Regions from separate parts of the Oceanicaulis sp. UBA2681 genome, predicted to be linked through region 2. Evidence: predicted binding sites of a transcription regulator. Region 2 holds the regulator's gene; each other region holds the start of a gene.
What was found. Region 2 encodes LexA, which represses DNA repair genes until DNA is damaged. Its sites were predicted from a motif close to ATGTTCCNCTTGTGTTCC; they were not measured.

Region 1 (10,032 bases), on a different contig from region 2:
TTCAACCCGTACCGGATGGCGACTCTCACATTCTTGCAGCTGGAAATGTCGATTTCAGGGCAGTGTGGCGCAATGCCCTCATATCGAGTTCGGTCTTACTCCGCTGCCTGCACCTCGTCAGAGGGCGGCGTCCAGCGCAGGACCGGCTGACGGGCGGCCCGGGTCTCATCCAGACGTTTGGCTGGCGCAAACCGCGGCGCGGCAGTGAAGCGCTCGGTTTCACCCGCTTTCGCAGCGTGAGCCAATGCTTCCAGCGTGTCGCAGAACCGGTCCACGCTGGCCTTGGATTCAGACTCGGTCGGTTCAATCAGCATGGCCCCATGCACGACCAGCGGGAAGTACATGGTCATGGGGTGATAGCCCTCATCGATCATGGCTTTCGCAAAGTCGAGCGTTGTGACGCCGGTGTCTTTCAGGAAGCGGTCGTCAAACAGCGCTTCGTGCATGCACAGCCCGTCAAAGGACGGCGTCATGACGTCTTTCAGGCGCGCCAACACATAGTTGGCGTTCAGCACGGCATCCTCGCTGGCCATTTTCAGGCCATCCGCGCCATGGCTGAGCATATAGCTCATCGCGCGGGTGAACATGCCCATCTGACCATGGAAAGCGACCATGCGGCCGAACGGCTCAGCGCCCTGGGCCTTGGCGTCCGCTTCGTCCTCGACCATGCGCCAGCTGTCGCCATCCTTGATGACGAAGGGCAGCGGCGCGAATTTCGCCAGCGCTTCGGACAGCACGGTCGGGCCGGAGCCGGGACCGCCGCCGCCATGGGGCGTGGAATAGGTCTTGTGCAAGTTGAAGTGCATGGCGTCGACGCCCAGATCGCCCGGGCGCACCCGGCCGGAAATGGCGTTGAAGTTGGCGCCGTCGCAATAGAAATACCCGCCCGCCTCGTGCATCAGGTCGGCGATCTCGCGGATGTCGCGCTCAAACAGGCCGCAGGTGTTGGGGTTGGTCAGCATGATCGCCGCCACGTCATCCCCAAGCTTGGCCTTGAACGCCTCCATATCCACGCGGCCATCAGGGCCAGCGGGGATCTCGTCGCAATGGAAACCGCACTGGACGGCGGTGGCCGGGTTGGTGCCGTGCGCGCTCTCAGGCACCAGCACGCGCCGGCGATGGCTCTCGCCGCGGGCGTCGAGCGCCGCGCGGATCGCCATCATGCCGCACAGCTCGCCATGGGCGCCCGCTTTCGGGCTCATGGCGACGGTGGGCATGTTGGTCAGCGTCATCAGCCAATGGGCCAGCTCGCCGATCAGCTCGAACGCGCCCTGAACCGTGGATTGCGGCTGCAGCGGGTGAATGTCGGAGAAGCCCGGCAGGCGCGCCAGCTTCTCGTTCAAACGCGGATTGTGCTTCATCGTGCACGAGCCCAGCGGGTAGAGCCCGATATCAATGGCGTAATTCTTCCGGCTCAGGCGCACATAATGGCGCATGGCTTCAGGCTCGCTAAGACCCGGAAGCCCCAGATCGCCCTTGCGCTCCAGCGCGCCCAGACGTGACGGCTTGCCCTTGGGGGCCTCGAAATCGACGCCGGTCTTGTCATAGGTCTGCCGCTCAAAAATCAGCGGTTCCGCCTGATCAAGCCCTTTGGAGCCTGAGAACGTGTCCTCGTATGCGCCCGGATCAGGCGTGTGCAGCGGACGGGACGGACGGCCTTGAGTATTCATCGCCATGATTACAGCACCTCTTTCAGAGCCGCTTCGAATGCGTCGAGATCGCTTTCGGTGTTGGTTTCAGTGGCCGCAACGATCAGCAGATCGTCATAGCCTTCGCCCGGATACAGCCGGCTGGCGGGAACCCCGCCCAGAACGCCTTTGTCCGCCAGCGCCTCCACCACGTCCGCCGCTTTTTTCGGCAGACGCAGGGTGAACTCGTTGAAGAAGGCGTCGGTGACCAGCTCCACGCCTGAAATCGCGCTCAGACGGTCGGCCAGCTCGCACGCTTTCTCATGGCTCAGCTGAGCCATGGTGCGTAGTCCGGTATCGCCCAGCAGCGACATGTGGATCGTCCAGGCCAGCGTCATCAGGCCGGAGTTCGTGCAGATGTTGGAGGTCGCCTTGTCGCGGCGGATATGCTGTTCGCGCGTGGACAGCGTCAGCACAAAGCCCCGGCGTCCGTCCGCATCCACAGTCTCCCCCGCCAGACGGCCGGGCAGGTTGCGGATGAAATTGCGATCGCCGCGGCAAGCGAACAGGCCCACATGCGGGCCGCCGAACTGCAGGCCGACGCCGATGGACTGGCCTTCGCCGACCACGATGTCCGCGCCCATGGCGCCGGGCGTTTTCATCAGGCCCAGCGACACAGCCTCGGTGAACACCGCGATCAGCAGCGCGCCTTTCTCGTGGGCGGCCTTGGCGATGGGTTCCAGATCATGGACCTGGCCGAACACGTCCGGGTTCTGCACCACGACGCACGCCACATCATCGGGGATATCGGCGGCGATATCGTCCAGCCCGCCGGGCTTGGCCGCATCATCGCGGATTTCGATATCCATGTATTTGGCCAGCGTATGGGTCGCGGCGGCGTAGTGAGGATGCAGATTGCCGCTGAGGATCGCCTTGGAGCGCTTGGTGATCCGGCACGCCATCAGCACGGCTTCACCGCAGGCGGTCGAGCCGTCATACATTGAGGCGTTCGCCACTTCCATGCCGGTCAGGAGCGCGACCTGGGTCTGGAACTCAAACAGGGTCTGCAGCGTGCCCTGGCTGATTTCCGGCTGATAGGGCGTATAGCTGGTGAGGTATTCCGAGCGCTGGATCAAATGATCCACGCTGGCGGGAATATGGTGCTTGTATGCGCCCGCCCCCACAAAGAACGGCGCTTCAGACGCGGCGACGTTCTTGCGCGACATCTTCGTCAGAAGGCGCTCGACCTCCATCTCGCTCTTGTGGAGCGGCAGGTCCACCGGCCCGTCCAGGCGCACCTTCTGGGGCACGTCCTCAAACAGGGCGTCGACAGAATCCACACCGATCGTATCGAGCATCTCGGCCCGGTCAGCGTCGGTCAGCGGGAGATAGCGCATGGCGATCCACCTTCCTTCATAAAGCAGGTCGGACGGCTCTGAAGTCGAGCCGCCGGTCTAGTCGCTGCATGTAGATCGACGCCGTCCGGCGTCGAGGCTTAACTGATGTGTTCGGCGTAGGCCGCGTCATCCATCATGGCGTCGAGCTGGCTCTTGTCAGACAGCTTGATCTTCACGAACCAGCCTTCGCCGTCCGGCGCTTCGTTGACCTTGGCGGGCTCGCCTTCCAGCAGCTCGTTGACGGCGATGATCTCGCCCGACACCGGCGCATAGACTTCAGACGCGGCTTTCACGCTTTCCACAACGGCCAGCTCATCGCCCGCCGAGACGGTCTTGCCCACTTCGGGCAGCTCGACAAACACCACATCGCCCAGCTGTTCGGCGGCGTAGGCGGTGATGCCCACAACGCCCTCTTCGCCGTCAACACGGATCCATTCATGGTCTTTGGTAAATCGGGTGCTCATCAGACGTCTCCTCCAGAGCGAAATCGTGCGGGATCAACCGCGATAAAAACGATGCGGCGCGAAGGGCGTTTTCACCACTTCAGCCGGGCGCGCCTTGCCGCGCACCATCAAATCAACCTGCGTGCCGGGCGCCGACAGATCGGTGCGCACAAAGCCCATCGCGATGGGAGCGCCGACAGTCGGACCAAATCCGCCCGAAGTGACGACGCCGACAATCTCGCCATTCACGGCGATCTCGGTGCCTTCACGCGCCGGGGCGCGGTCTTTCAGCGCCAGACCCACGCGCTTTTTCGCGGGCTTTTCGGCGATGTCTTTCAGGATGCGCGCAGCGCCGGGGAAATCGGCGCGCTCGCGACGCGATTTGGCCACCGCCCAGATCAGACCGGCCTCGATGGGCGAAGTCGTCTCATCCATGTCATGGCCGTACAGGCACAGACCGGCTTCCAGACGCAGGGAATCGCGCGCGCCCAGACCGATCGGCTTGACCCGCTCATCACTCAGAAGCTTGCGGGCGAAATCGCTGGCGTGTTCGTTGGCGACGGAGATTTCAAACCCGTCCTCGCCGGTATAGCCCGAGCGCGAAATCATCAGGCGCAGGCCGTCGATTTCAAACCAGCCCGCCTGCATGAACACCATCTTCGCCGCGTCCGGGCAAAGGTCGGCCATCACGGCGCCCGCCTGCGGGCCCTGCAGCGCCAGAAGCGCGCGGCCATCAAGCTCGACCAGCTCGGCGACGCCTTTGGTCGCCTCGATGATGTAATCAAAGTCAGAGCGCTTGCAGGCGGCGTTCACCACCAGGAACAGCCCTTCATCATCGGGGCGGGAGACCATCAGGTCGTCCTTGACCCCGCCTTCAGGGTTCAGGAGCAGCGTGTATTTCTGTTCGCCCTGCGGCAGCGCCGCAAGGTCCGCCGTAATCAGCTTCTCAAGCGCGCTTTCATCGCCGATCAGCCGCGCCTGACCCATATGGGAGACGTCAAACAGGCCCGCAGCCTCGCGCGTATGATTATGCTCGGCCATGACGCCGTCATACTGGACGGGCATCTCATAGCCGGCGAACGGGACCATTTTGGCGCCCAGTTCGACGTGAAGATCATAAAGCGGCGTGCGGTTGAGCGTGTCGGTCATGTCTGGCCTCAAGCATGCGGGTTGCGTGCGTCGCGCGGCTCATGCCGGCTCCGAATCGCCCCCGCTGTCTTGATGACCTGAGAGATTCCCGCGTCGCGCCTTCAAAAACAGGCGCGCGCATTGCTCCTTCGGTGGGGCGTCTGAACGTCAGCGCCCGCTTTCCAGCGTTAGGTCTTAGGCTTGCGGTCCGTTAGCCTGAGCGTTTCCGGGGCGGTTGCGCCTTCGGCGCCGGCGTCTTCGGCCGGTCTCTCCCGCAAGTGACCTCATGTATCCCCGCTGCAGCGCGCCTCACGGCGGGTCTGCACCGACGCGCAAACCTAGCGTTTGACGGATATGAGTCAATCGCGATTGGGCGCTGCAGCATAAGCTTTTGTTCCCGCAGCTGCGCATGAAACGGCCCGCCAGAAGACGGGCCGCAATTCATGTCTGGCTTGACCTTGCTTCGGTCCGGGCGGGATCGGACAGGCCCTGCAAAAGCCGAAAGTGGGCCGCGCCTTCTCTGACCTAAGGGTGGGTCTTTGAAGAGGAGAAGGCGCAGCCCACACAGCGCGCGCGGGGAGAACCGGACGCGCTGGAACCGCACCCGGATCTAGGTCCGCTCGATGACGTTCTGACGGCGCACCCGCTCCTGATGCAGGGCGACAACGCGCGGATCATTCATTTGCTGAAGCGCTTGCGCCGTGGTGCGCGCCTGGCAATCGCGGGCGATCCGCACATCCAGCAGCCCGCGAGCGTCATGGACATTGCAATAGCGCTCGACCTGGTTTGCGAGCCGGTCCAGGACCATTTCGCGTCCTTCCGGTGATGACAGCATCCAGCGATCATACTCAAAGTTGAATGTCTGGGCGTTTGAGGGGGCGCAGATCACAACAGCCGTGACAGCGGCGGCGACAAGGGTTCTGACAGAGATCATTCGGTACTCTCCTGCGTTTGTTGAGCCGGCGAGAGCGCGGCCTGTCCAGATGACGAGAGCGAGACTGGTCTGAGCCACGCCACAAATCCTGAGCGTGATATGCGCCAGTCCTGAAAAATTATAAGGTGCTATTTTAATTGAGATTTTTTTCTAATTCTGAGGAGCAAAAACCGTGCATCGCCCTGCACTCTGACTACAATCGCCGAACATGCTGACTTCAGGGGGCGCGGCGTTGACCGACACGACACATAAGGATGCAACTGACGCAGAGGCGAACGCTGCGCCGCTGCTTCTGGCAGGCGGACGGCTGTCCCTTGATCCGGTCGGGTCCAGGGTTCTGCTGGATGGCAAGCCGATTGAACTCGGCGGGCGCAGTTTCACCCTGTTGCACACGCTTATGCGGCACCCCATGCAGCTTCTGGCCAAAGACAGGTTGATCGAACTTGTATGGGAAGGTCGCGCTGTCTCCGATGCGGTGCTGACAACGGCTGTGCGCGATCTGAGAAGAGCCCTCAACGATAGCGCCAGACGCCCCTTATGGGTCAAAACCGAACATGGTCGGGGCTATCGTTTCATCGCAGATGTGCAGGCGAAAAGGTCACTGCCCGAACCATCGCCCACAACCGGCGCAGACCTCTCAATGCCAGAGCAACGTGAATCGCGTGCAGCAATCGCAACCCAGACCGCAACGCCCTTGGCTGACTCACCTTTTCGCCGGCTCCCTCCCTCTTGGCTCATCGCAGGGATTGCCGGGCTTGGACTTGTGATCGTATTGGCGGCCAGTGTCTTTCTAGGCGAGCGGACATCGGCCACATCCGCGATAAACCGCTCGGTGGCCGTGCTCGATTTTGAAAATCTGAGCGCGGAAGACGACACAGCCTGGTTCGCAAACGCCTTGTCAGAAGAACTGACCAGCGCCCTGACCCGAGTATCGGACCTGCGTGTTGCTTCTCGGCGTGCGACGTTTACCGCGTCCCAGGACAGCCAAGACCTTCAAGACATCGCCCATCATCTCGGCGTGGCGAACATCCTGGAAGGCACAGTGCGCATTTCAGGCGATCAGGTCCGTGTCACGGTCTCGCTTGTTAGCGCGAGTGACGGGGCGCAGGTCTGGTCACAGAGTTATGACCGCGACTTCAATCATCTGCTCAGCCTTCAGACTGACATTGCGACAGCCGTGGCGAACACACTCGATACCGCGCTTGATCCGGATACGCTCGTGCGCATGGCTTCAGTAGGGACGGAGTCAATCGCGGCCTATGAAGCGTATATGCGCGGGCAAGCCCTGATGGCGCAGTTCTGGCAGACCGGACGCTCTGAGTCCTGGAGCCGGGCGCAGCCCTTACTCGACAGGGCGCGTTCAATCGATCCGGACTTCGCTCAGGCCCATGCAGCGTCTGCGCTCGTGTTCAAATATTCCAATACGCCGTCCCTGGTGATGCGCGCAGACGCCCTGAGCGGAGAGGCGTACAGACAGGAATATGCGGCGCGCATGGATGCCGCCATCGCCGCCGCTCGCGACCCGATTGAAGCGGCGTCCTATCGTGCATTGCGAGACTTTGAACTGTTTGAACTGGATGCTGCGCGTGAGGCGCTCGCGACCTATCTGACAGCACGCCCGTACGATATTGACGCCAACTTCCAGCACAGCAACACCCTTGTAATGCTGGGCCGTCATGAAGAGGCGCAACAGGTCATACGACGGCTTGCAGAGATTATCCCGCGTGAGGATGCGACAAACCGAAGCCTGCTGATTCAGCATGCCCGAAAATCGCGGGATTTCGAATTTGCCGCGACCCTTTCGCGCGAAACCCTGACCGACCACCCGTTCTTCGGAGTTGCTTTGGTGGAGGCCCATTGGGCGTTCCTTTTCATCGACGCGGTTGATGAAGCACGTGAGGTCGCGGCTCGAATTGAAGCCAGCCAGGTTGGACGGATCGCCCAGATGAGCATACGGCTCAATCAGTTCTGCGCGGATGGAAATCGTGAGGAGGCTGTCCCGATCGCCGCGGAGATGACGAACCATCCCCGCTCTTTCATAGTCGCCTGGTACGCCTACCGAGCCCTTGGCGATGATGACGCCGCCTATGGCCGCTTGCTTGAGCTTGACGCCCCCGGCACGCCGCCGTCGAGGTTGCGCACCCTGTTATTGAACGATCCGTCATTTGACCCGGCGCGCTTTGAGCATCTGTCCGCAGCTCTGGTGGAGGCTGGCGGACGGCTGACGGAACCCACGCAGCCGGCCGTACGGTGCCCGCCCGCCTGACGCGCTTTTTACATCCGCTCGGGCACGTCAATTCCAATCAGGCCGAGCACGATCTCGAGCTGTGTGAGCGTGGTCCCGGCCAGGGTCAGGCGCGAGGCGCGAATGGCCTCGTCCTTTTCCGGCAGGATCGGACAGGCGGCGTAAAAGCCCGAAAACGCTTGCGCGAGCCCATAGGCGTGTTCGCACAACACGTTCGGGGCCCGGTCCCGCTCGGCGCGGCCAAGTGCGCTTTCAAACGCGTCCAGACGACGGATCAGCGCCGCCTCAGCCTTGTCCGATATCGTCACCGCGCCGGGTTTGATCCCCTGCTCGCCGGCCTTCTTCAGCAGCGATTTGATGCGCACGGCCTGATATTGCAGATACGGCCCGGTCTTGCCTTCAAAGCTGACAAAGCGGTCCAGATCAAAGATGTAGTTGGTGGTGCGCACATTCTGCAGATCGGAGAACTTGATCGCGGCGTTGCCCACGGCGCGCGCCACATCTTCAAACTCGTCTTCAGTCAGCTGTGCGCCCAGCCCCGCCTCGTTCAGGCGCGCCCGCGCCCGCTCGCGGGCTTCACTGATCAGATCGGCCAGACGGAAGGTGCCGCCAGCGCGGGTGCGCAGACGTTTGCCGTCGGTCCCGTTCACCGTGCCGAACTTCACGTGCTCCAGCGCGCCTTCTTCCGCGAGACCGGCCTTATAGGCGGCGCGGAAGACTTGTTCGAAGTGATCAGACTGGCCCAGATCAACCACATAAAGGGTCAGCTCGGGGTTTTGCTGCTGTTTGCGATCCAGAATGGTCGCAAGGTCGGTAGTGGCGTACAGCGCCGAGCCCTGGCTTGAGACCAGGATCAGCGGCGCCAGTTCTTTCTTGTCGTCCTCACGGGCGACGCGCACGATCCAGGCGCCGTCGCTCTGCTCGGCCACGCCGCGCGCCTTGAAGTCCTCGACCAGCCCCGGAATCAGATCATTGACGTCGCTTTCGCCCTTCCACAGGTCGAAATGAACGCCCAGCGCGCCGAAATCATCTTTCAGCGCCGCAATCGACACATTGATGAAATGGCGCAGCAGCGCGCGATAGCCCGGTCGCCCGGCCTGCAGTTCAGCGGTCGCCTTGCGCGAGCGCGCATTGCGCTCGGGGTCATCCTTGGCCTTGGCGGAGGCCTGCGGATAAAGCCGCGCCAGATCGTCGATGGTCACCGGGGGTTCTTCCGGATACGGGCCCGTGAAATCAGCGTCGTAATAGACAAGGTCCGGCTGCTCATCCTGCAGCTCGGTGACCAGATGGCCCATCTGAAGGCCCCAATCACCCAGGTGGATGTCGGAGGTGACGTCATGACCGCGAAAGCGCATCAGGCGCTGCAGGCTGTCGCCGATCACCGATGACCGCAAATGGCCCACATGCATGGGCTTGGCCACGTTCGGTCCGCCGAAATCAATCATCACCCGCTTGGGGGCCGCGCTCTGACGGCCGCCCACACGGGCGTCGTCCGCCAGGCCATGGGCGCGGATCGCGTAGAGCGTGCTGGCCGGGGTGATGTTGAGAAAGCCGGGCCCGGCGATCTCGATCTCCAGCTCCGGGTGCTGCGCGTCGAGCTCAGCCTTCACGTCTTCGGCGACGGCGCGCGGGGCTTTCTTGGCCTGTTTGGCCGCCGCCATGGCGCCATTGCACTGATAGGGCGCAAGATCGGGACGGTCGGATTCAAACACCGTCCCCAGATCGGCGGAAAGGCCCACGGCCTCGAACGCAGCGCCGACAGCGCTGGTCAGTTGTTCGACAATCGAAGTCATAACGTCTCGAATATTTTAATCGTCTTGCCCGGCCCGGACACGGAAGCGCAGACCGCTGCGATTGAATTCCAGCTGTTCATCGGTCAGCTCAAAGCCCACCAGAATTTCATAGTTGGAGCCCGAAGTGGTCGGTGACACGCGCGGCAGGGAAATGGAGTTGAACTCCTCGATCACTTCCACACGATCTTCACCGGGCTCGAACGTCACGGTGATGGGGAAGGTCTGGCGCTCAATCACAACCCGGTCCGTCCGGGTGACCGCCACGAACATCTCATAGGTCTTGGTCATGCCCTGCGCCGCCGGTCCGCGGCCAAATCCCAGGCGCACGCCCATCTCCATCTCGATGGGATCCGCGTTGCGATCGGTGTAACGGCAATTGCTGGCGACATTGAGAATCTCGCCGGTGAACCCCACATTTTCAAAGACAGCGGTCTCGCCATTGATTTCCACCAGCCGGTGGGCGT
Region 2 (10,032 bases):
CTCTGCAAGGCGCGATAAAAGCGCCTTGGCGTCATCCTTGAGCGCCTTTGCGGCTTTGCCCGTCAACTCGATCGGGCGCGGACGGATGAGGAAATAGGTCTGATCTTCCAGTTCTGCGAGGGTGGCCGCCCGTTCTTTCAGCACTTTCATCGCTGAAGACACCCAGACTTTCGCCTGATCATCCAGCCGCACATCTTTGCGGCCTTCAAGGCGATCCCACAACAGATCGGTCAAACGCGCATCTTCGGCGCGCTTCATATGCCAGGCGTTGACGCTGGACATCTTGTCGAAATCCAGCCGCGCCGGGGCTTTGCCGAGGCCTTTGAGGTCAAAGGCTCCAACCATTTCAGCGTCGGTGAAGTATTCCTGGTCCCCTTTGGACCAGCCGAGCCGCAGCAGATAATTGCGCAGGCCCTCGGGCAAATAGCCCATGTCGCGATACGCTTCCACGCCCAGCGCGCCATGGCGCTTGGACAGTTTCTTGCCGTCCGGGCCGTGGATCAGCGGGATGTGGGCGAAGACCGGAATGTCCCAGCCCAACGCATTATAGATCTGGGCCTGTCGGCCAGCGTTCACCAGGTGGTCATCGCCGCGAATGATGTGGGTGACGCCCATATCATGATCATCGACCACGACGGCGAGATTATAGGTGGGATTGCCGTCACCGCGCAGAAGCACGAGATCGTCAAATTCCTTGGCGCCCCAGCGTACCTGTCCCTGAACCGCATCCTCGATCACCGTGTCGGTGTCCGAGGCGCGAAAGCGCACCACGAAAGGCGCGTCTGCAGGCGCTTCGGACAGGGCGCGGTCGCGCCAGGGCGAACGCAGCGCCCGGCCTTCAGCGAAGGCCTGTTCGCGCAGGGCCTCTGTTTCTTCCGCCGTGCAATAGCACCGGAATGCAGCGCCTTTTTCGATCAGCGCGTCCACAATTTCACGGTGGCGGTCCGCGCGGGCGAATTGGGAGACGGTCTCGCCATCCCACTCCAGGCCCAGCCAGCTCAGGCCGTCCACGATCGCCTGAACCGTCTCGTCAGTTGAGCGGGCGCGATCGGTGTCTTCAATGCGCAGCTTGAATTCGCCGCCATTCGCCCGCGCAAACAGCGCGTTGAACAACGCGGTGCGAGCGCCGCCAATATGCAGGTAGCCAGTCGGGGACGGCGCGAACCGGGTGATGATTTTCATATGATCTTGCAATTGCGAATTCATGCTGCAGTGCGAAGGGTCGTGCTCTTTAGCACGCCAAACCGCATCCGTCATAGCCTCAGCCTGATGTTCACGCCAAAATGAAGGTGTGAAGTCTTACAAGTTTCCACCCACAGGGGAAAGTCCCACCCTGCGCCAGGCGATGCTCGCCGGGCTGGGCGCCCCGTTGACGGTGAATGCACCTGATCCGTACCGGCTGATCTTATGGGCGCCGGTTGCGCTTGCGGTGGGATCGGCGGCTTACTTCTCCTGGCCGGTTGAACCGGGAGGAGTTCCGGTCCTGACAGGCGTAATTATCACCGCGCTTTGTGGGCTGGGCTGGAGCGTGCGCCGTGATGTCAGCACGCTGTATGTCTGGGTTCTTCTTGGCTGCATCTGTCTGGGCTTTGTTCTCGCGGGGCATCGCAGCCATGCGTTGGCGCCGCCGCCGCTGGAGCGCTTTGTCAGCGAACGCAGCGCGCAAGTGACGGGCTGGATCGAACGCGTGGAGCGACTGGATGGGCGTGCGCGCCTGTTGATCCGGGTCCATGAGCTGGAACACGCCGAGACCCCGCCTGTACGCGTGCGGGTCCGGGCGGGGCTGGGCGCTTTTGAACCCGGCGACGCCATCCAAGTGCGCGCCCGCCTGTCGCGGCCGTCAGCGCCCGTGGCCGCAGGTGGGTATGACCCGGGCCGAGCGGCCTGGTTTGATCAGATCGGTTTGACGGGATACGCGATCTCCGATCTGGAGCCCGCCGAGATCGCCGCGCCCAGACCGCGAATTCTGGATCTGGCGCGGTTTCGCTGGCGCTTGTCTGAGCGATTGCAGGCGGGGGCCGGGTCGCGCACCGGCGCCGTGGCGGCGGCCTTGCTGACCGGGGAGCGGGCGCGAGTGTCCTTTGAGGACGCAGAGGCCCTGCGCCTGTCGGGTCTGGGCCATATTCTGGCGATTTCCGGGCTGCACATGGCCTTGTTCGCCGGCGGCGCTTATTGGCTGATCCGCCTGATCTTCGCCGCATGGGAGCCTTGGGCGCGCGGGAATGATCCGCGAAAGCCCGCAGCCCTGGGCGCGTTGGTCGCGGCGAGCCTCTATCTGGTGGTGTCAGGCGCTGCGGTGTCCACCCAGCGCGCCTATATCATGGCGTTCGTGGTGCTGGTCGGCGTCTTGTGCGACCGGCAGGCCTTTTCCATGCGGTCTTTGGCGCTGGCCGCCATTTTCATCATCCTCATCACGCCTGAAAGCGTCATCGAACCGGGGTTTCAGATGAGCTTCGCCGCTGTTGCGGCGTTGATCGCCAGCTTTGACGTTTATCGTCGCTGGCGTCCCGAGGGCGGCGGCTCAACCTCGCTCCTCGCCAAGATCAAGGACGCGATAGCCGGGTTGAGCGCCACATCCCTGATCGCGGGGTCCGCGACCGGTGCGTTTGCTGTGTTTCATTTCCAGCGCATGGCCGCATATGGGCTTTTGGCCAATCTGGCGGCCATGCCGCTTTTTACGTTCTGGGTGATGCCGGCGGGCGGCGCGGCGCTCCTGTTTTCGGTGATTGGGCTGGAAGGCCCGTTTCTCTGGATCATGGACCAAGGGCTGCGCCGGGTTCTGGATGTGGCGTATTGGGCGTCAACGCTTGAAGGGGCCGTGGTGGGCGCTAACGCCGCCGATCCCGCGCTGCTGGCGCTCTATGGTTTGGGTTTTGCGTGTCTGGTGATCGGGCTGGGGTGGATGCGGCTGGGCGGCGGGGTGCTGGTCTGCGCCGCCCTGGCGCTGTTCATCGTTCAGGCGCCGCCCCAGATGATGATCACCGATGGCGGGGTGGTGCTGGCGCGATTTGAGGGGGCGGGAGACGCCTTCACCGTCAGTGACCGCAGGCGGGGACGGTTTGATGCGCGCGTCTTCCTGCAACGCACCGGAGCGAGCTATCGCCCGGAACGTGCGGCGCTGGCCTGCGACTCTCTGGGATGCACGGGGCGCACCGCGGAAGGCTTGCTGCTCGCCGTCACGGATAATCCCGAGGCGCTGGAGGATGATTGCGACCAGGCGGATCTGATCGTCTTTGACGGGGTCGTCTCCGCCTGGCGTAAGCGCCGTTGTGCAGCCTTGCTGTTAGATGACCCGGCGCGCGCCGAACTCGGCGGGCTGGAGTTCTGGGTGCATGACGGCCGGGTGGTCCGCATGCGCGGCGCCGAGCAGGCCCGGCAGGGCCGTTTATGGGGCGGCGCGCAGGGCAGCTAGCTTATTGAAGCTTGAGCCCGGATTGAGACATGCGCCAGAGCAGGGCGTCGATGCGGTCCTGACCAAAGAAAGGTTCGCCGTTAAACACCATCAGCGGCACGCCCCAATGACCCGCCGCATCCTGATTGGCTTCGTTTTCGAGGATCTGGGCGTCAATCTGGTCGGATTGGGCGTCCGCTTCCGCATTCAGCCAGTCCGGGTCCAGTCCAGCCTTGTGAGCGGCTTCATCCAGCGCGCCGTCATCGGTCCAGGGTGTTTCATAGCCTGCGCTTGCGCCGCCCCAGATGCGCCGGCTGGCGGCGGCGATATACGCTAGCCCGTCGCCGGTTTGCGTGGCCAGAACGCCCAGTCGGTTGAGATAGGTGATGCGCGGCTGCTCAGGGGCGATCTTCAGTGTGCCTAGATCCTGAGCGATCGGATCGGGCGAAGGCGCGCTGATGGGGAGGCCCAGGCGTTCCGCCTCGCGCGCCACATCAATGAGCACATAATGGATCCAGCGCGAATCGCGTTCTTCGAAGAACTCAGGGCTGCGCACCGCCAATGGGCGCACAATACGGACATTGACCGTGAAGCCGTATTGATCGCGCAGGGCCAGCAGGCGCTGTGCTGCGATATAGCTGTAGGGGCTTCGAAACGACCAATAAAGGTCAAAGCTGAGCGCGGTCTGATCTGTCATGGTCTGTGCTGTCCTGATCGGGCAAAGCCCCGAACGGCAATACTAAACCGCGCAAATCAGCGCGCCTAGTGATAGCGCCGGATCAAGCCGACCAGACGCCCCTGCACCTTGACCTCGTTCGGGCCGAAAATGCGGGTTTCATAGGCCGGGTTCGCCGCTTCCAGAGCGATGGAGCCGCCCTTTTTGCGCAGCTTTTTCAGCGTGGCTTCTTCGTCATGGACGAGGGCGACAACGATGTCGCCGCTATTGGCGGTGTCGCCGCGTTTGATCACCACCAGATCGCCGTCGAGAATACCGGCGTCGATCATGGAATCGCCATGCACTTCCAGCGCGAAATGCTCGCCGCCGGAAATCATGTTCGCCGGAACGGGCAAGCGGTCGGTTTCATGCTGGATCGCCTCAATCGGCACGCCGGCCGCGATTCGGCCCAGAACCGGCACGTCCACGCCCTGAATGCTTTCTTCGTGAGCGGGGGCGCCGAAGGGCGCTTTCACCACATTGGAGGCAGGCGCTGACGCGGGAGCGCCGGTTTGCGGCAGCTTCAGCACTTCCAGAGCGCGCGCCCGGTGGGCCAGCCGACGGATGAATCCGCGTTCTTCCAGAGCGCTGACCAGTCGATGCACGCCGGACTTGGAGGCGAGGTTGAGCGCTTCTTTCATTTCGTCAAAGGAAGGCGACACGCCGTCTTCAGACAGACGCTTGTTGATGTAGAGCAAAAGCTCGTGCTGCTTTTTGGTCAGCATGGTCGCCTCTTGGAACAAAATAGAAACTTACTAAAAGTGTTCTATGCATGTTCCGTCTTAACGTCAAGTGAAGCTGCGACGCGTTTAGAGCCCCATAAGGGTGCGCGTCGCGGCGGTGACATCGTCCTGCCGCATCAGGCTTTCACCGACCAGCAGAGACTTGGCGCCAGCGTGCTGCAATCTGACAGCGTCGTCACGGGTGAAGATGCCGCTTTCCGCCACCAGAAGCCTGTCATCACCCACCATAGGGGCAAGAGTTTCAAAGGTTTCCAGTGAGGTTTCGAAGGTGCGCAGATTGCGGTTGTTCACCCCCACAAGCGGGCTGGGGAGGGCCAGAGCGCGTTTCATTTCGGCGGCGTCATGCACTTCGACCAACGCATCCATATCCCATTTGAACGCTTCCTCGATCAGCGCGGCGGCGAGGGAATCATCAACGCTGGCGAGAATCACCAGGATGCAATCCGCGCCCAGCGCGCGTGATTCGGCGACTTGCCAGGGGTCGTAGAGAAAATCCTTGCGCAGGACCGGCAAAGACACCGCCGCGCGCGCCGCGACCAGATAGTCATCATGGCCCTGAAAGCTGGGCGCGTCGGTCAGAACAGACAGGCAGCTTGCGCCCCCGTCTTCATAGGCTTTGGCGAGTATGGGCGGGTTGAAGTCTTCGCGGATCAGGCCCTTGGACGGGCTGGCTTTCTTCACTTCCGCGATCAGGCTTAGCCCATGCTCGGTCGCATCGCGCTCCAACGCCGCCTTGAAACCGCGGACCGGGCTCGCCTGCTGGGCGCGCTCGCAGACCGCTTCATACGGGAGCGCGGCCTTGCGCTCGGCGATATCGGCGCGCTTGTAGGCTTCAATTCGGTTCAGGACGTCGCTCATCGGGCGTGTTCTCTTCAAGGTTTAAGCGCTTAGGCGTTGCTGGCTCTGACAAGGGCGTCGAGCGCAGCTTGCGCGCGGCCGTCATCAATTGCGGCCCCAGCCAGTTCCGCGCCGGTCTTCAGGTCTTCAGCCAAGCCTGCGAGCTTCAGCGCGGCGGCGGCGTTGATCAGGACAATATCGCGATAGGGGCCTTGCGCGCCCTTCAGGAGGTCTCGGATCGCCTGCGCGTTCTCTTCAGGTTCGCCGCCTTTCAGATCATCCAGCGCGGCGCGGCGCAGCCCTGCATCCTCAGGCGTGATCTCGTATTCACGGATCTCGCCGTCCGGCGTCAGTTCGGCGACAAAGCTGACGCCGGTGGTGGTGATTTCATCGAGCCCGTCTTCGCCATACACGATCATGGCGGCGTCCGCGCCCAAGCCGCGCAGGGCTTCGGCCATGGGAACCAGCCATTTGCGGTCAAACACGCCCAGGAGCTGACGTTTCGCGCCGGCGGGGTTTGATAGCGGACCCAGCAGGTTGAAAATCGTCCGCACGCCCAGCGTCTTGCGCGCCGGCCCCACATGACGCACCGCGCCGTGGTGAGCCTGGGCGAACAAAAAGCCCACGCGCGCCTGACCCAGTGCGGCTTCCACCTGATCAGGGCGGGCGAACAGATTTACGCCCAGGCTTTCCAGCACTTCCGCAGAGCCCGATTTGGAGGAGGCGGCCTTGTTGCCATGTTTGGCGACGACGGCGCCTGCGCCAGCGGCCACGAGGGCGGCGGCGGTCGAGATGTTCCAGGTGCCGCGGGCGTCGCCGCCGGTGCCGCAGGTGTCGATGGCGGCGGCGGGCGCATTGACCGGCGTCATGCGGGCGCGCATGGCCTTGGCGCCGACCATCAGCGCTTGCGGGCTTTCCCCCAAGGCGGTCAACGCCAACAGAAACCCGCCAACCTCTACAGGGTCGGCCTGACCCTCCATCAGCGCGTCAAACGCGTCCGCAAGCGCAGTCTCATCGGGTTCCTGGCCCAGGGCGAGGGCCTGAATGGCGGGACGCATGCGGCTCATGCCGCTTGCTCTGTGGTCAGACCCGCAAGACGCAGGAAATTGCCGATCAGCGCGTGACCATGCTCGGACGCGATGGATTCAGGGTGAAACTGAACGCCGTGAATGGGGCGGGTCTTGTGCATCAACCCCATGATCTCGTCGTCTTCGGTGTGCGCATTGGCGACCAGCTCAGTCCCATCGGGCAGATCCACCGCCAGCGAGTGATAGCGCGTGGCCTGATAGGGCGAGGGCAGGGCCTCGAACACGCCTGTGCCGTCATGGCGGATCGGGCTGGTCTTGCCATGCATGATCGCCTTGGCCTGAATGACCTTGCCGCCAAACACCTGACCGATCGACTGAAAGCCGAGGCAGACGCCAAAGATCGGCAGGTCCTCCGGGGCGTTCCGGATCAGGTCCAGGCAGATACCCGCTCGATCCGGATCACAGGGGCCGGGGCTGATCAGAACGCCTTGAGGGTTGAGGGCCAGGGCGTCCTCTGCGCTCATCGCATCATTGCGGATGACGCGGGTCGGCGCGCCCAGCTCCTGGACATAATGAACCAGGTTGAAGGTGAAGCTGTCATAATTGTCGATGATCAACAGCATGGAGGGCTCGCCGCATCCGTGAAAACTGATGTGGAACTTAAGCAAGGCGACACGCGCCGCCAACCGCGACTCGCTGTAAATAGGCACGGATGATCCGTACTGCTTCCTATGCGCCGCATCTGGGCTCTGCCCTGGCCGCCGGTTTCATGCTGGTGGCGGCGCTTGCTTATAATCTGGGCGCCAATAGCAGCGAGGCCGAAGCGCGCGCCGTCGCGGCGCCTGCTGACCTCGACTCCCGCCAGCTCGCCTCGTCCTGGCCCGGCGTGATCCGCGTGGAGGCGGCGAACAGGATCGGCGCCGCGCCCAAGCCTTCAGTGGTTGAGACTTCAGCCCTCACCTCCGAGCCTGTTGAGCCGGCGCTTTTGACGCCGCCTCTGACTTCAGGGCGGCCGCAACTGGCGGTCATCATTGACGATGTGGGGCTGGATGTCGTGGCGGCCCGGCGATTGATCGCGCTGGATGCGCCTGTCACCTTGTCTATTCTGCCCTATGCCGAGGCGGCGTCCGCGCTCGCCCGTGAAGCGGGCGCGGCGGGGCGAGAGGTTTTCGTGCACCTGCCGATGGAGCCGGTGGGCGTGGAAGATCCCGGCCCGTACGCCCTGACCGAATTTCAGAGCCCGTCCGAGATGGCCTCGCGCATTGGCTGGGCGTTTTCGCGTGTTCCGGGCGCTGTGGGATTCAACAATCATATGGGCAGCCGCCTGACGTCTGACAGACGCGCCATGGACGCCATGTTTTCTGCCAGCGATCTGCCGCGCTCCATGCTTTTCGTGGATTCGCTGACCCATCCGCGCTCTCAAGCGGCTTCCGCAGCGCAAGCGGCCGGTCTGACTGCGATGACCCGCGATGTGTTTCTGGACCATGTGCCGGATGAGGCGTCAGTGAGCGTTCAGCTCAACCAGGCCCTGGCTCTGGCGCTGCAGAACGGGCAGGCAATCGCCATCGGCCATCCGCGCCCTGAAACCCTGGCTGTGCTGGCGGATCTGTCGCGCCGGGCGGAGGCCGTAGGCGTGGAGCTGGTCACGATCAGCGCTCTGGGCGCGGCTCAGGCTCAAGCCCAAGTCCAAGACAGCTAGACGAAACGCCAGGCTTCGGCGGCGGCGCGGAACAGGGCGCGCGCCTTGTTCACTGTCTCCTGGTGTTCGGATTCCGGATCGGAATCGAGCACGACGCCTGCGCCGGCCTGCACATGCATCTGGCCATCCTTGACGATGGCGGTGCGCAGCGCGATCGCCATGTCCATATCGCCATTGGCGCCGAAATACCCCACAGCGCCGGCATAGATGCCGCGGCGATGGGGCTCGAGTTCGTCAATGATCTCCATCGCCCGAACCTTGGGCGCGCCGGACACCGTGCCGGCGGGGAAGCCCGCCATCAGCGCAGAAATCGCGTCTTCGCCGTCCGATAGCTGGCCTTCCACATTGGAGACGATGTGCATGACGTGGCTATAGCGTTCGATGATCTCGCGCTCGGTGACGCGAACGGTGCCCGCCTTGGCGACCCGGCCCACATCATTACGGCCCAGATCCAGCAGCATCAGGTGTTCGGCGCGTTCCTTGGGGTCTGCGCGCAGATCCGCCTCATGGGCCTGATCGGCTTCTTCGGAATTGCCGCGCGGCCGGGTTCCGGCGATCGGTCGCACGGTGACGGTGTCGCCGCGCAAACGCACCAGAATTTCCGGGCTCGAGCCCACAATGGCGAAGCCGGGCAGGTTGAAGAAATACAGGAAGGGCGACGGGTTGGTCCGACGCAAGGACCGGTACAGCGAGAGCGGCGTCGCTGAGTAGGGCGCGGAAAACCGTTGGCTCGGGACCACCTGAAAAATATCGCCGGCGCGAATATAGTTTTTCGCAGTCTCGACATTCTGGCGATATTGCGCCGGTTCCATATTGCTGACCGGTTCAGGCATCGACCAAGGTTCGGACGCGCTCGCGATCGGGGCCGGGGCGTCGAGCCGGGCGAACACCGCCTCGATCCGGCGCCGCGCGGCGTCCACCAGCAATTCCGGGTCGGCGCCTGGCGCTGGACGAATGGGAGCGGCGGCCAGGATTTCCTGGCGCAAGGCGTCAAACACCACCATCACGCGTGGACGCAGCAATTGACCCTCGGGCAGGCCCAGCGGTTCGGGTGCGGCCTGATCGGGCAGACGCTCGACCTGACGGATCATGTCATAGCCCAGATAGCCGAACAGGCCCGCCGAGATGGGCGGCAGGCCCGACGGCAGTGTGAGTCGGCTCTCTGCGATCAGTTTGCGCAACGCGTGCAGCGGCTTCTCTGCACAGGGTTCAAACGCGCCGGGCGCAACGCCGGGGGCGGGGGCGTGGGCGATCTCGGCCTGATCGCCGCGGCAGCGCCAGATCAGGTCCGGGTCAAGGCCAATGGCGGAATACCGGCCTCGAAACGCGCCGCCCTCCACACTTTCCAGCAAGAAGGTGTTGGCGTTATGGGAGGCGAGTTTCAGATAGGCAGAAACGGGCGTCTCAAGGTCGTCAACGCGCGTGGCGGTCAACAGCACGGTCTGACCGCGCGCGCACAGCTCGGTCGCCGTGTCGAGATCCGGAGCGAAGACGGTCATATAACGCCTGAGCCTGTTACTGCAGCTGTGTCCGGCCCAGAGCCTGATCAATCAGGGTCTGGTCCGTACGCACCTCGTACGCATTGATCAGCGCGCTGGTGACGATTTGGGTGGCGTCGT
Region 3 (10,032 bases), on a different contig from region 2:
CCCATGGACCAGAAATTGTCCGAGGTGGAGATGCGGATGATCTTTTCGTCGGGCAGGCCAGCGATCTTTCGCCAAAGCGCCGCCGCTTCTTCATCTTCGGAATAGACCGTGACTAGGAGCTTGTCCTTGGGCAGGCCGAATTCCTTGGTGACCATGGTCCAGGCGAACTCGATCGCCTGTTCCTTGAAATAGTCGCCGAAGGAAAAATTCCCCAGCATCTCAAAGAAGGTGTGGTGGCGCGCCGTATACCCGACATTATCGAGGTCATTGTGCTTGCCGCCCGCGCGCACGCATTTCTGCGAACTGGTGGCGCGCACATAATCGCGCTTTTCTGCGCCCGTGAAGACGTTCTTGAACGGCACCATGCCGGCGTTCACAAACAATAAGGTCGGGTCGTCCTGCGGCACGAGCGGCGCGGACTGAACGATCTCATGGCCTTCTTTGCCGAAGAAATCGAGAAACTGGCGGCGGATATCGCGCAAGGCGGTCATGTATGCACTCCGGGCGCTGGCGCGCGGCGTTGAGAGGACGGTCGCCCGCTCATGCGGCGGCCTTTGGGTGTCGGTTCACCCCCATATACGAACGGGCGCCCGGCAAAGCCAAGCGCCCGTTGTAGATTCATCACCGTTTTGGCGGTGAAGGATGCGGTTCGTCCCCCTCGGAACTAGCCTGTAGCCTCGTCGTCCAGGTCATCATCCTCGCCGGGACCGACCAGCAATTCCTCGGCGATCAGACCGGCGTTCTTGCGCACCTGGGCTTCGATCTTGTCGGCGATCGCGGGATGGTCGAGCAGGAACTGGCGCGCATTCTCGCGGCCCTGCCCGATCCGTTCGGAGTCGTGGGAATACCAGGAGCCCGATTTTTCGATGATATTGCCCTTCACCCCCAGATCGAGCAGTTCGCCGGTCTTGGAGATGCCTTCGCCATAGAGGATATCGAACTCCACCTCGCGGAAGGGCGGCGCCACCTTGTTCTTGACCACTTTGACGCGGGTCTGGTTGCCGATCACTTCATCGCGATTTTTCAGCGCGCCGATGCGGCGGATATCCAGCCGAACGGTGGAGTAGAATTTCAGCGCATTACCGCCGGTCGTGGTTTCGGGGCTGCCGAACATCACGCCGATCTTCATGCGGATCTGGTTGATGAAGATCACCAGGCATTTCGATTTGGAGATGGAGCCGGTCAGCTTGCGCAGCGCCTGGCTCATCAAACGGGCCTGAAGACCGGGCAGCGAGTCGCCCATATCGCCTTCAAGCTCCGCCCGCGGGGTCAAGGCCGCCACGGAGTCGATCACCAGAACGTCAATGGCGCCCGAGCGCACCAGCGTATCGGCGATTTCAAGCGCCTGCTCGCCAGTGTCAGGCTGGGAGACCAGAAGCTCGCCCACATCCACGCCCAGCTTGCGGGCATAGACCGGGTCGAGCGCATGCTCGGCGTCCACAAAGGCCGCGACGCCGCCGCTTTTCTGCGCTTCCGCCACCGTGTGCAGCGCCAGCGTGGTTTTACCGGAGCTTTCCGGGCCGTAGATCTCGACGATTCGGCCTTTCGGCAGGCCGCCCACGCCCAGCGCGATATCCAGGCCCAGAGAGCCGGTGGAGATCGCCTGAATATCCTGGTCAGGCTTGGAGCCCAGCTTCATCACCGAGCCTTTGCCGAAGGCGCGATCAATTTGAGTCAGGGCCGCTTCAAGCGCTTTTTGTTTGTCCATGTCGCCGTCTTTCACCACGCGCAGATTTGACTGTGCCATCAGGTCGGCCCTCCTTATTTCACGCCCGACCGAGTCGGGCAATGAAGGTGACCGTACTTATTTTGTTCCCGGAACACAAGCGGAACATTTGGCGTGTGCGTCGCCCTTGCGACAGCTGAGCGCAATCAGCCGCTTAGCATAAAGACTAGGCGCGCTGACGCGCCGCCAGCTCCTGCTTCACGCGCTCCGCCAGCTGCTGGATGTCGAAGGGTTTGGGCAGGAAGGAGATCTCGAGATCATCAGAGAGGGTGTCGGAAAACTCTTCCTTGGCGTAGCCCGAAATGAAGACGATTCGCGCACTGCCCAGCAGATGCCGCGCCTCCTTGAGCAAGCCGGGACCGTCGAGCCCCGGCATGACCACGTCTGAAATCAGAAGATCAAAGCTTTCCGGCTCGTTCTCCAGAATTTCGAGCGCTTCCTCACCATCACACGCTTCCACCACCTCATAGCCGCGGCGCACCAGCGTCTTGGCGGCGATGGCGCGCACCGCGTCTTCATCCTCGACAAACAGGATGCGGCCGCGTCCGGCGAGATCAGAGGGTTCAGGCTCGGCGGTCTTGGCCGCTTCCTCTCGCGCAAGCTCGGTTTCCTCTTCCTCGCTCGGCACATGGCCGGGCAGATAGATATGGAAGGTCGTGCCCTTGCCCACTTCGGAATCCACAAACAGGAAGCCGCCCGACTGTTTGACCACGCCATAGACCGTCGCCAGCCCCAGCCCGGTGCCCTGTCCGGCCTCCTTGGTGGTGAAGAACGGCTCGAAGATCTTCTTCAGCGTCGCCTCGTCCATGCCCGTGCCCGTATCGGACACATGGATCGCCGCCCAGTCGCCATCCTTGGGATTGGGCGCCCCGGCGCGCGCCACATCATCAGAAGAGACCGCTTCGGTGACGATGGTCAGAACCCCGCCGCCCTGAGACTTCATCGCATCACGGGCGTTGGTGGCGAGGTTCACCAGAATATTGTCGATCTGATTGCGGTCCGCCCGCACCAGCGGCAGATCGCGGCCATGCTTGATATCGAGCCGTACGGTTTCTTCCAGAATCTGGCCCAGCATGATCGAGCAATCAGACAAGACGTCCGAGACGTCAAACACCGTATTGCGGAAGGTCTGCTTGCGCGAGAACGCGAGAAGCTTGCGCACCAGGCCGGCCTGGCGCGTGACGGTGGAATTGATCTGCTGCAAGTCCTGATAGGAGGGATCGCCCACCGGGTGCCGGTTCAGAAGCTCGCCCACATTCAGCCGGATCGCGGTGAGCATATTGTTGAAATCATGAGCCACGCCGCTCGCGAGCTGGCCGACCGCCTGCATCTTGCCTGCCTGGGCGACCTGTTGCTCCAGCGCTTTCCACGACGACACGTCCACCACATAGGCGACGCGCTTGCCGTCACGTGAGGGCGACAGGAAAACCTGCACGGCGCGCTCGCCGTCTTCGCCCGCTTTCAGGCGCACTTCGCTTGGCTCGCCACGCCCGGCCAGGGCCGAACCCAGTACATTGTCGATCCGGCCGTCATCGCCAAAATCAAACAGGTCTTCAAACTTCGCGCCCGGCACGGCGCCGCCGCCCGACAGCTTGAGCAAGGCCGGGTTGGCGTCCTCGATTACGGCCAGCGCCGGATCGGCGTCGTCCAGGCGCGCCACGCCGAACGGGGCGGTCGCGAACATTTCATCAAACGAGCCGCCAGCGAGCGAGCTGGCGCCCGAAGACGCTTCGCGCGGCTCAGCCGCGGCCACGGCGGGAGGCGCGCCTGTGGCGGAGAGTTCATAAACCACCGCGCGCGCCTTGGCGGGGCGCTCATCGCTCCAGCTGACGCAGATGACGACCGGGCTTTCCTCGCCGTCCACTTGCTTCAGGCGGGCGTCGAGGCGGATCACGCCGTCCGCGCCCCGCGACTGGGCGAACGCCTGCGCGGTGTCGCCTGTGGTGATGTCTTGCAGTTTGAGGGCCGCGTCCTCGCTGACCCCGATCCAGCTGCGCAAAGTGGCGTTGGCGGCCAGCACCCGCCCCTCGGCATCGGCGGAGAACAAGCCGACGGGCGCATGATCGGTCCAGTCCGGCGCCTCGTCAGCATCCAAAGAGGCGTCATCGCGAAGCTCGGAAAAGCGCCACAGAGTCGCGCCGTCTTCCAGCGCAGACACATCCGCGCTGTAAACCACGCTTTCGCCCCCGCCCAAGGGGATGCGGCCGACAACTTCACGGGCTGTTTCGCCTGCGCTCGCAGCCCGGTTGAGACGATAAACCGCCCCCGCGCCGGCCCCGCTGAACAAGCGTTCAGGGGCTGCGGGCGTCCCGCCGTCTTTCACACCGATCAGGGTGTCGGCCAGTTTGACATAAGCCGGATTCGCCCAGGCCACCCGGCCTTGCGCATCCGTGATCAGAACCGGATCAGGCCAGAGCCCCATGGCGGTCGCCGCAGCGCCGCTCGCACGCTTGCGCTCGCCGCCTTCAAGCAAGGAGCGCCCAGCCGTTTCGCCCGCCGCCAGCGCATACATCAAGAGCAACGCGACCGACGCGATGCCGGATAACAAGATGACGCCGTTCCATCCCGCGCCCGCGCCTGCGAAAATCGCCACAGCCGCAGCGGCCAGCGCGCCCAGGCTCGCCACCCAGAAGATCAGCCGGGTCAGGGGCCTGGTCAGCGCCCCCTCGCCTGTAGCCGCCTTGGCGGCTGGCGAAGGCGGCGGAGGGGCGACGGGGTCAGCCTCAGCGGCGGCGCGTTGGGCGGAAAGCGGGAGGTCTGACATGACAGGCTCCGGTTGGTGCAGGCCGACACGCCGGATGACGCTACGGCTGGTCCATGATTCGAACACGCAGTCTCACAGGTTAAAGTTAACCATATTTCAGCGAGACGGTATGAAATCGTCTTTTCGGCGCCGCGATCAGAACTTCGGCGCCTTGCCCGCCAGCGTCAGAACATAACCGATCACCTTGGCCACGGCCGTGAAGTGTTCAGGCGGGATCACTTCCTCAAGCTCGACGCTGGCGAACAATCCGCGCGCCAGCGGCGGGTCCTCGACGATGGGGATGTTGTGCTCCTTGGCCAGCTCCCGGATGCGCAGGGCGACGTCGTCGGCGCCCTTGGCCACACAGATCGGCGCGGGCGTGCGGCCCTGCTCGTATTCAAGCGCCACGGCGTAGTGGGTCGGGTTCGTGATCACCACGGCGGCGTCCGGCACCCGCGACATCATGCGCCGCTGAGCGCGCTCCTGACGGATCTGGCGCAATTTCGCACGCACCATCGGATCGCCTTCGGTGTCCTTCATCTCATCGCGGATTTCCTTGCGGCTCATCTTGTTGCGGTCGATGTACTGCTTGCGCTGAAACAGGAAATCGAGCACGGCGATGGCGGTGTAGGCGATCAGGGCGGCGATCATCAGCTGGATGGCGGCGGTATAGACCTCCTGCAAGATGCCGATGGGCGCGACGCCCGGCATCACCGCCAGCTCGTTGCGCCGCGGCCAGAGCGCCAGCGCGATGGCGAGCCCGACCACCGTCATCTTGGCGACGCCCTTGAAGAAGTTCATCCAGCCTTCAGGCCCGAACATGCGGGTCAGACCCTTGATCGGGTCGAGCTTGTCGAGCTTGGGCGCGATCTTCTTGGGCGTGAACATCACGCCGGTCTGGACCAGGTTTCCGAAAACCGCCGCGACCAGAAGCATGGCGAAGGCCAGGCCTGTCACGACGACCAGGCGAAGCGCGGTCGCCGCCGCCAGCGTCACCGCTCCGGTGGGGTCCACCGCGAGTTCATGGGGCTGCGCCAGAAACACCTGCAGCATCTCGGCCAGACTGCGTGACATGCCCGGCGCCAGAAACGCCAGCATCGCCAGACCGGCGGTCAGGGTGAACCAGCCCGACACCTCCTGGGATTTGGGAACATCGCCTTCCTCGCGCGCCTGCCGGAGTTTTCGGTCTGTCGGCTCTTCTGTCTTTTCTGACTTGTCTTCGCCTTCCGCCATGCCGCCCGCCTCAGTTCAGCGTCGCGGTGAAGCGCTCATAGCGCTCCGCCCACACCATCACCATGGCGCCCAGCGACATGGCCAGAATGGAAAAGCCGATCAGGATGTTGAGCGGCATGGCGATGAAGAAGATCTGCGCCTGCGGCATCAGGCGCGACAGCACGCCCAGGCCCAGATAGAAAACCAGACCGAACACGATCAGCGGACTGGCGATCTGGACCCCGATGATGAAGGCGTCGATGAACAGGCCCAGAGCCCAGAACGCGGCGTCGCCCCACATCGGCGCCTCGCCGGCGGGCATAAGCTCGTAAGAGCCCGCCGCCGCCAGCAACATCTGTTGATGCAAGGGCGTGATCAGAACGATGACGATAAAGATCAGGTTCAAGAACTGGGCCGGCAGCACGCCAGCCTGACCCTGCGCAGGGTCAAAGGACTGCGCCATGGCGAGGCCGGTCTGGTAGCCGATGATCTGGCCTGCGATCGCCCCTGCCGTCAAAAGAATGCGCGACGCCGCGCCGATCATCACGCCGATCAGGGTTTCCAGCGCCACAAGAACGCCGACGCCGGCCAGGGTCTCCGGCGGCGCCGGCAGCATCGGCGCGATGGACGGGCCGACCACAAATGAAAAGGCCAGCGCAAACGCCAGACGCAGGCGTACGGGGATCGAGGTTTCACCGATGCCCGGCATCAGCATCAATATGCCGCCCATGCGCGCAAAGACCATGGCGGCGGCGAAAATTGTGAGCGAAAGATCAAAACCGGCCAGCATGGCCGTCAGCCTGCGATGATTCGGTCGGCGATGGTTTGCATGAAGCCGTTCAGAAGCGCGCCCATCATGGGCAGGAAGATCAGAAGCGCCAGAAAGATCACGATGATTTTCGGCACGAAGACCAAGGTCATTTCCTGCACCTGCGTCAGCGCCTGAAACAGGGCGATCAGAACGCCCACCGCCAGGCCGATCAGCATGACCGGCGCCGCCATGCCCAGCATGACCCAGATCGCTTCAGCGCCAATATCGAGGACCTCGCCTGCGGTCATGATGGCTTCCTTCTGATGCGCTCACAGCGCCGCAATGTTTCCATGCACGGATTCTATGCCGACGCGCAAAGTTCCAGAGGTAAAGTTTTATGCGTCGCGCTTTGTTTAACGATTTGTCATGTTGGCGTGCATTGGCGCAATCGCCGTCCGGGTGCAGCATGGCGCGCAATTGGGCGGACGTGTATCCGCCCTCGGGGAGACATTTTATGATCAAGACACTTCTTTGCAGCGCGGCTTCTATCGCGCTTCTGACCGCAGGCTCTGCGCTCGCCCATGACGGCGCGCACGTCAACGCCGCTCTTGTAAACGTCGCCAGCGTCACTCAACAGGCTGAGCAGACGGAAACCGAACGTCTGTACGCGTCCTTCCAGGCCGCATTCATGGAAGAAGTGGCGCGTTCGCCGGAAATCCAGACCTATCTGGGCATGATCTCCGACGTCGACGCCTATGGCCGTTGGGACGATCGTTCTGACGCCCGTCAGATCGAGGATTTCGAACGCAGCCAGGCCCGCGTCCAGGAGATGCAGGCTGAGTTTGACCGCGACTTGCTGACCGACGCCGGCAAGGTCTCCTACGATCTCGCAATCAGCCTGGCCGAGAACGAAGCGCGCCAGTTCGCCGTGCGCGACAGCCGCTATGTGTTCTCGCCCATGGGCGATTCCGTCTCTGACCTGACAACCTTCCTGATCAACAACCACCGCGTTGCGACCGCGGAGCATGCGGCGGCCTACGCTTCACGTCTGGAAGGCATCGGCGAAGTCATCGACACGCTGACTGAGCGCGCCGAGGAACGCGCGGCCAATGGCGTGACCTTGCCGCTGTTCGCCTATCCGCGCCTGACCGCGTCGGCGCAATCTCAACTGACCGGCGCGCCGTTTGAAGAAGGCGCGGAAGACAGCGCGCTCTTCGCCGATTTCAAGGCCAAGGTGGACGCGCTCGATATTGATGATGACGCCAAGGCGGATCTGGTGATGCGCGCCGAAGATGCGCTCCTGAACGTCTATGTGCCGGCGATGGAGCGCTATATGGCGGCGCTCGATCGCATGGAAGCGATCTCTGATGATCGTGACGGCGTGTGGAAACTGCCCAATGGCGAAGCCGCCTACGCCGCCTCGCTGGCGCAATTCACCACCATTCCGGACATGACCGCCGAGCAGATCCATGAGCGCGGACTGGCGGAAGTCGAGCGCATCCATGGCGAGATGCGCGAGATCATGGCCCAGGTCGGGTTTGAAGGCAGCGTGCAGGATTTCTTCGCCTATATGCGCACCGCCGAACAATTCCAGCTGCCCAACACGCCCGAAGGCCGCCAGGAATATCTCGACCGCGCCACCGCCGTGATCGCGGACGTGATGGAGGTCGCACCGCAATATTTCGACACCCTGCCCGAAGCGCCGCTGGAAGTACGTGCGGTCGAACCCTGGCGTGAAGCGACGGCGACCGGCGCGTTCTACAACCAGCCCGCGCTCGATGGCTCCCGCCCGGGCTATTACTACGTCAACCTGTCCCAGATGCAGGACAACCCCACCTATCTGCTGGAAAGCCTCTCCCTGCACGAAGGCGCGCCCGGTCACCACTTCCAGATCGCGCTGACCCAGGAACTCGAAGACGTGCCGATGTTCCAGCGCTTTGCGTGGAACTCCGCCTATGGTGAAGGCTGGGCGCTCTACACCGAATGGCTGGGCAAGGAGATGGGTTTTTACGAAGATCCGTATTCGGACTTCGGTCGTCTCTCCTACGAGGTCTTCCGCGCCGCGCGCCTGGTGGTGGACACCGGCATTCACCACTATCAGTGGGACCGCCAGCAAGCGATTGATTACATGCTGGAAGCGACCCCGATGACCGAGGGCGACATCACCCCGGAAGTGGAGCGCTACATCGTCTGGCCCGGCCAGGCCGTCTCTTACAAAACCGGCATGATGTTCATCCAGGACCTGCTGATGCACGCCCAGGAAGAGCTCGGTGACGATTTCAGCTGGGGCGGCTTCCATGACGCCGTTCTGACCGCTGGTCCGCTACCGCTCCCCATGCTGGAAGACCGGGTCAACGCCTGGATCGATACTGTGAAAGCAGGCTAACCCCCTCGCCCCCGCCTGCTTCACAGCAGAAACCCCGCAAGGTCTGCAGCCTTGCGGGGTTTTTCATGCCCCATCTTGAAGCATCAACGCCACATAGGCGTGCACACATTAAGTTATATTAATATTTGCGGCGCTGCACGATTGCCCTGCCCTTTCCGCCGCGCAGTCTTTCCCAGTTGGCCTGAAGTCTAAAAGACCGGGCTCTAATCGGGGAAAGACACATGAATACTTTTGTGAAAGATCGCGGCCTGCGCGCGCTCGTCCTGGCGGGGGCCTCGCTGAGCGCGCTGATGGCGGCGCCGGCGTTTGCACAATCTGAAGAGGAAAGCGCTGACGAGCGGTCCTCAAGCGACACCATCGTCGTCACGGGCTCTCGTCTGCGCAGCGACGGCACGCTGGAAGCGCCGAGCCCTGTGGTCGCGGTCGGGGGCGACGACATCCGCACTTCGGGCCAGATCGACATCACCGCGCTGCTGCGCGAATCTCCGCAATTGCAGGCCTCGCTGCCCGGCACCTTCTCGGCGTTCAACGGCACGCCGCTGGGCGCATCCTTGCTGAACCTGCGCAATCTGGGCACCGAACGCACGCTCGTGGTCGAAAACGGCCGACGGCATGTGCCCGGCATTGAAGGCACGTCGTCAGTTGACGTGAACACCATTTCCACCGCGCTGCTCGAACGCGTGGATCTGATGACCGGCGGCGCGTCTGCGGTCTATGGCGCCGACGCCGTGACCGGCGTTGTGAACTTCATCCTGCGCGACGGGTCTTCGTTTAACGGCATGGAAGTGCGCACCCAGGCCGGCATTTCGGGCGAAGGCGACGCAGAAGAATACTTCATCTCGCTCGCCAACGGCTTTGAAAGCGCGAACGGCCGCGCCGACATCGTGTTCGCCGCCGAGTACCAGTCCACGGAAGCTATTTTCGCCGGCGACCGGGATTTTGGCGGCACCGGTCGCTTCTCGCTGGTGCCGAACGGGCCGGCGACGGGCATTGATCCGCGCTTCTCCAATGTGTGGCTGCCAAACTATCGCCTGCCGATCTCGAGCCATTACGGCATCATCGCCCTGGGCGATGGCGGGGCCAGCGCCTTTGTCGAAGCGGTGCTCAGCGGCGGCGTTCCCGGCTGTGACACCATCGGCGCCGCCGCTATCCCGACCTGTCAGATCGTCGACGAAACCGGCACTCTGCGTCCCTATAATCCGGGCGATATCTTC

Region 1: the regulator LexA is predicted to act here: its motif matches at 4,789-4,806, upstream of gcvT (glycine cleavage system aminomethyltransferase GcvT).
Region 3: the regulator LexA is predicted to act here: its motif matches at 1,818-1,835, upstream of recA (recombinase RecA).

What each region holds. Positions count from the first base shown of each region.
Region 1 is NZ_DEMB01000003.1:250,786-260,817, reverse strand. Features, by position in the region: gene gcvPB (aminomethyl-transferring glycine dehydrogenase subunit GcvPB) at 96-1,676, opposite strand; gene gcvPA (aminomethyl-transferring glycine dehydrogenase subunit GcvPA) at 1,679-3,025, opposite strand; gene gcvH (glycine cleavage system protein GcvH) at 3,124-3,489, opposite strand; gene gcvT (glycine cleavage system aminomethyltransferase GcvT) at 3,523-4,617, opposite strand; glycine riboswitch at 4,791-4,881, opposite strand; gene B3M53_RS01945 (UrcA family protein) at 5,207-5,530, opposite strand; gene B3M53_RS01940 (FlgO family outer membrane protein) at 5,763-7,796, shown strand; gene argS (arginine--tRNA ligase) at 7,805-9,568, opposite strand; gene B3M53_RS01930 (hypothetical protein) at 9,584-10,032, opposite strand, start outside.
Region 2 is NZ_DEMB01000008.1:124,163-134,194, forward strand. Features, by position in the region: gene gltX (glutamate--tRNA ligase) at 1-1,182, opposite strand, end outside; gene B3M53_RS05780 (ComEC/Rec2 family competence protein) at 1,292-3,412, shown strand; gene B3M53_RS05785 (2-hydroxychromene-2-carboxylate isomerase) at 3,414-4,088, opposite strand; gene lexA (transcriptional repressor LexA) at 4,154-4,831, opposite strand; gene trpC (indole-3-glycerol phosphate synthase TrpC) at 4,916-5,707, opposite strand; gene trpD (anthranilate phosphoribosyltransferase) at 5,737-6,753, opposite strand; gene B3M53_RS05805 (anthranilate synthase component II) at 6,750-7,337, opposite strand; gene B3M53_RS05810 (divergent polysaccharide deacetylase family protein) at 7,427-8,413, shown strand; gene trpE (anthranilate synthase component I) at 8,410-9,912, opposite strand; gene B3M53_RS05820 (peptidylprolyl isomerase) at 9,929-10,032, opposite strand, start outside.
Region 3 is NZ_DEMB01000016.1:195,731-205,762, forward strand. Features, by position in the region: gene alaS (alanine--tRNA ligase) at 1-491, opposite strand, end outside; gene recA (recombinase RecA) at 665-1,747, opposite strand; gene B3M53_RS12255 (hybrid sensor histidine kinase/response regulator) at 1,893-4,490, opposite strand; gene flhB (flagellar biosynthesis protein FlhB) at 4,626-5,702, opposite strand; gene fliR (flagellar biosynthetic protein FliR) at 5,713-6,471, opposite strand; gene fliQ (flagellar biosynthesis protein FliQ) at 6,477-6,740, opposite strand; gene B3M53_RS12275 (DUF885 domain-containing protein) at 6,947-8,818, shown strand; gene B3M53_RS12280 (TonB-dependent receptor plug domain-containing protein) at 9,040-10,032, shown strand, end outside.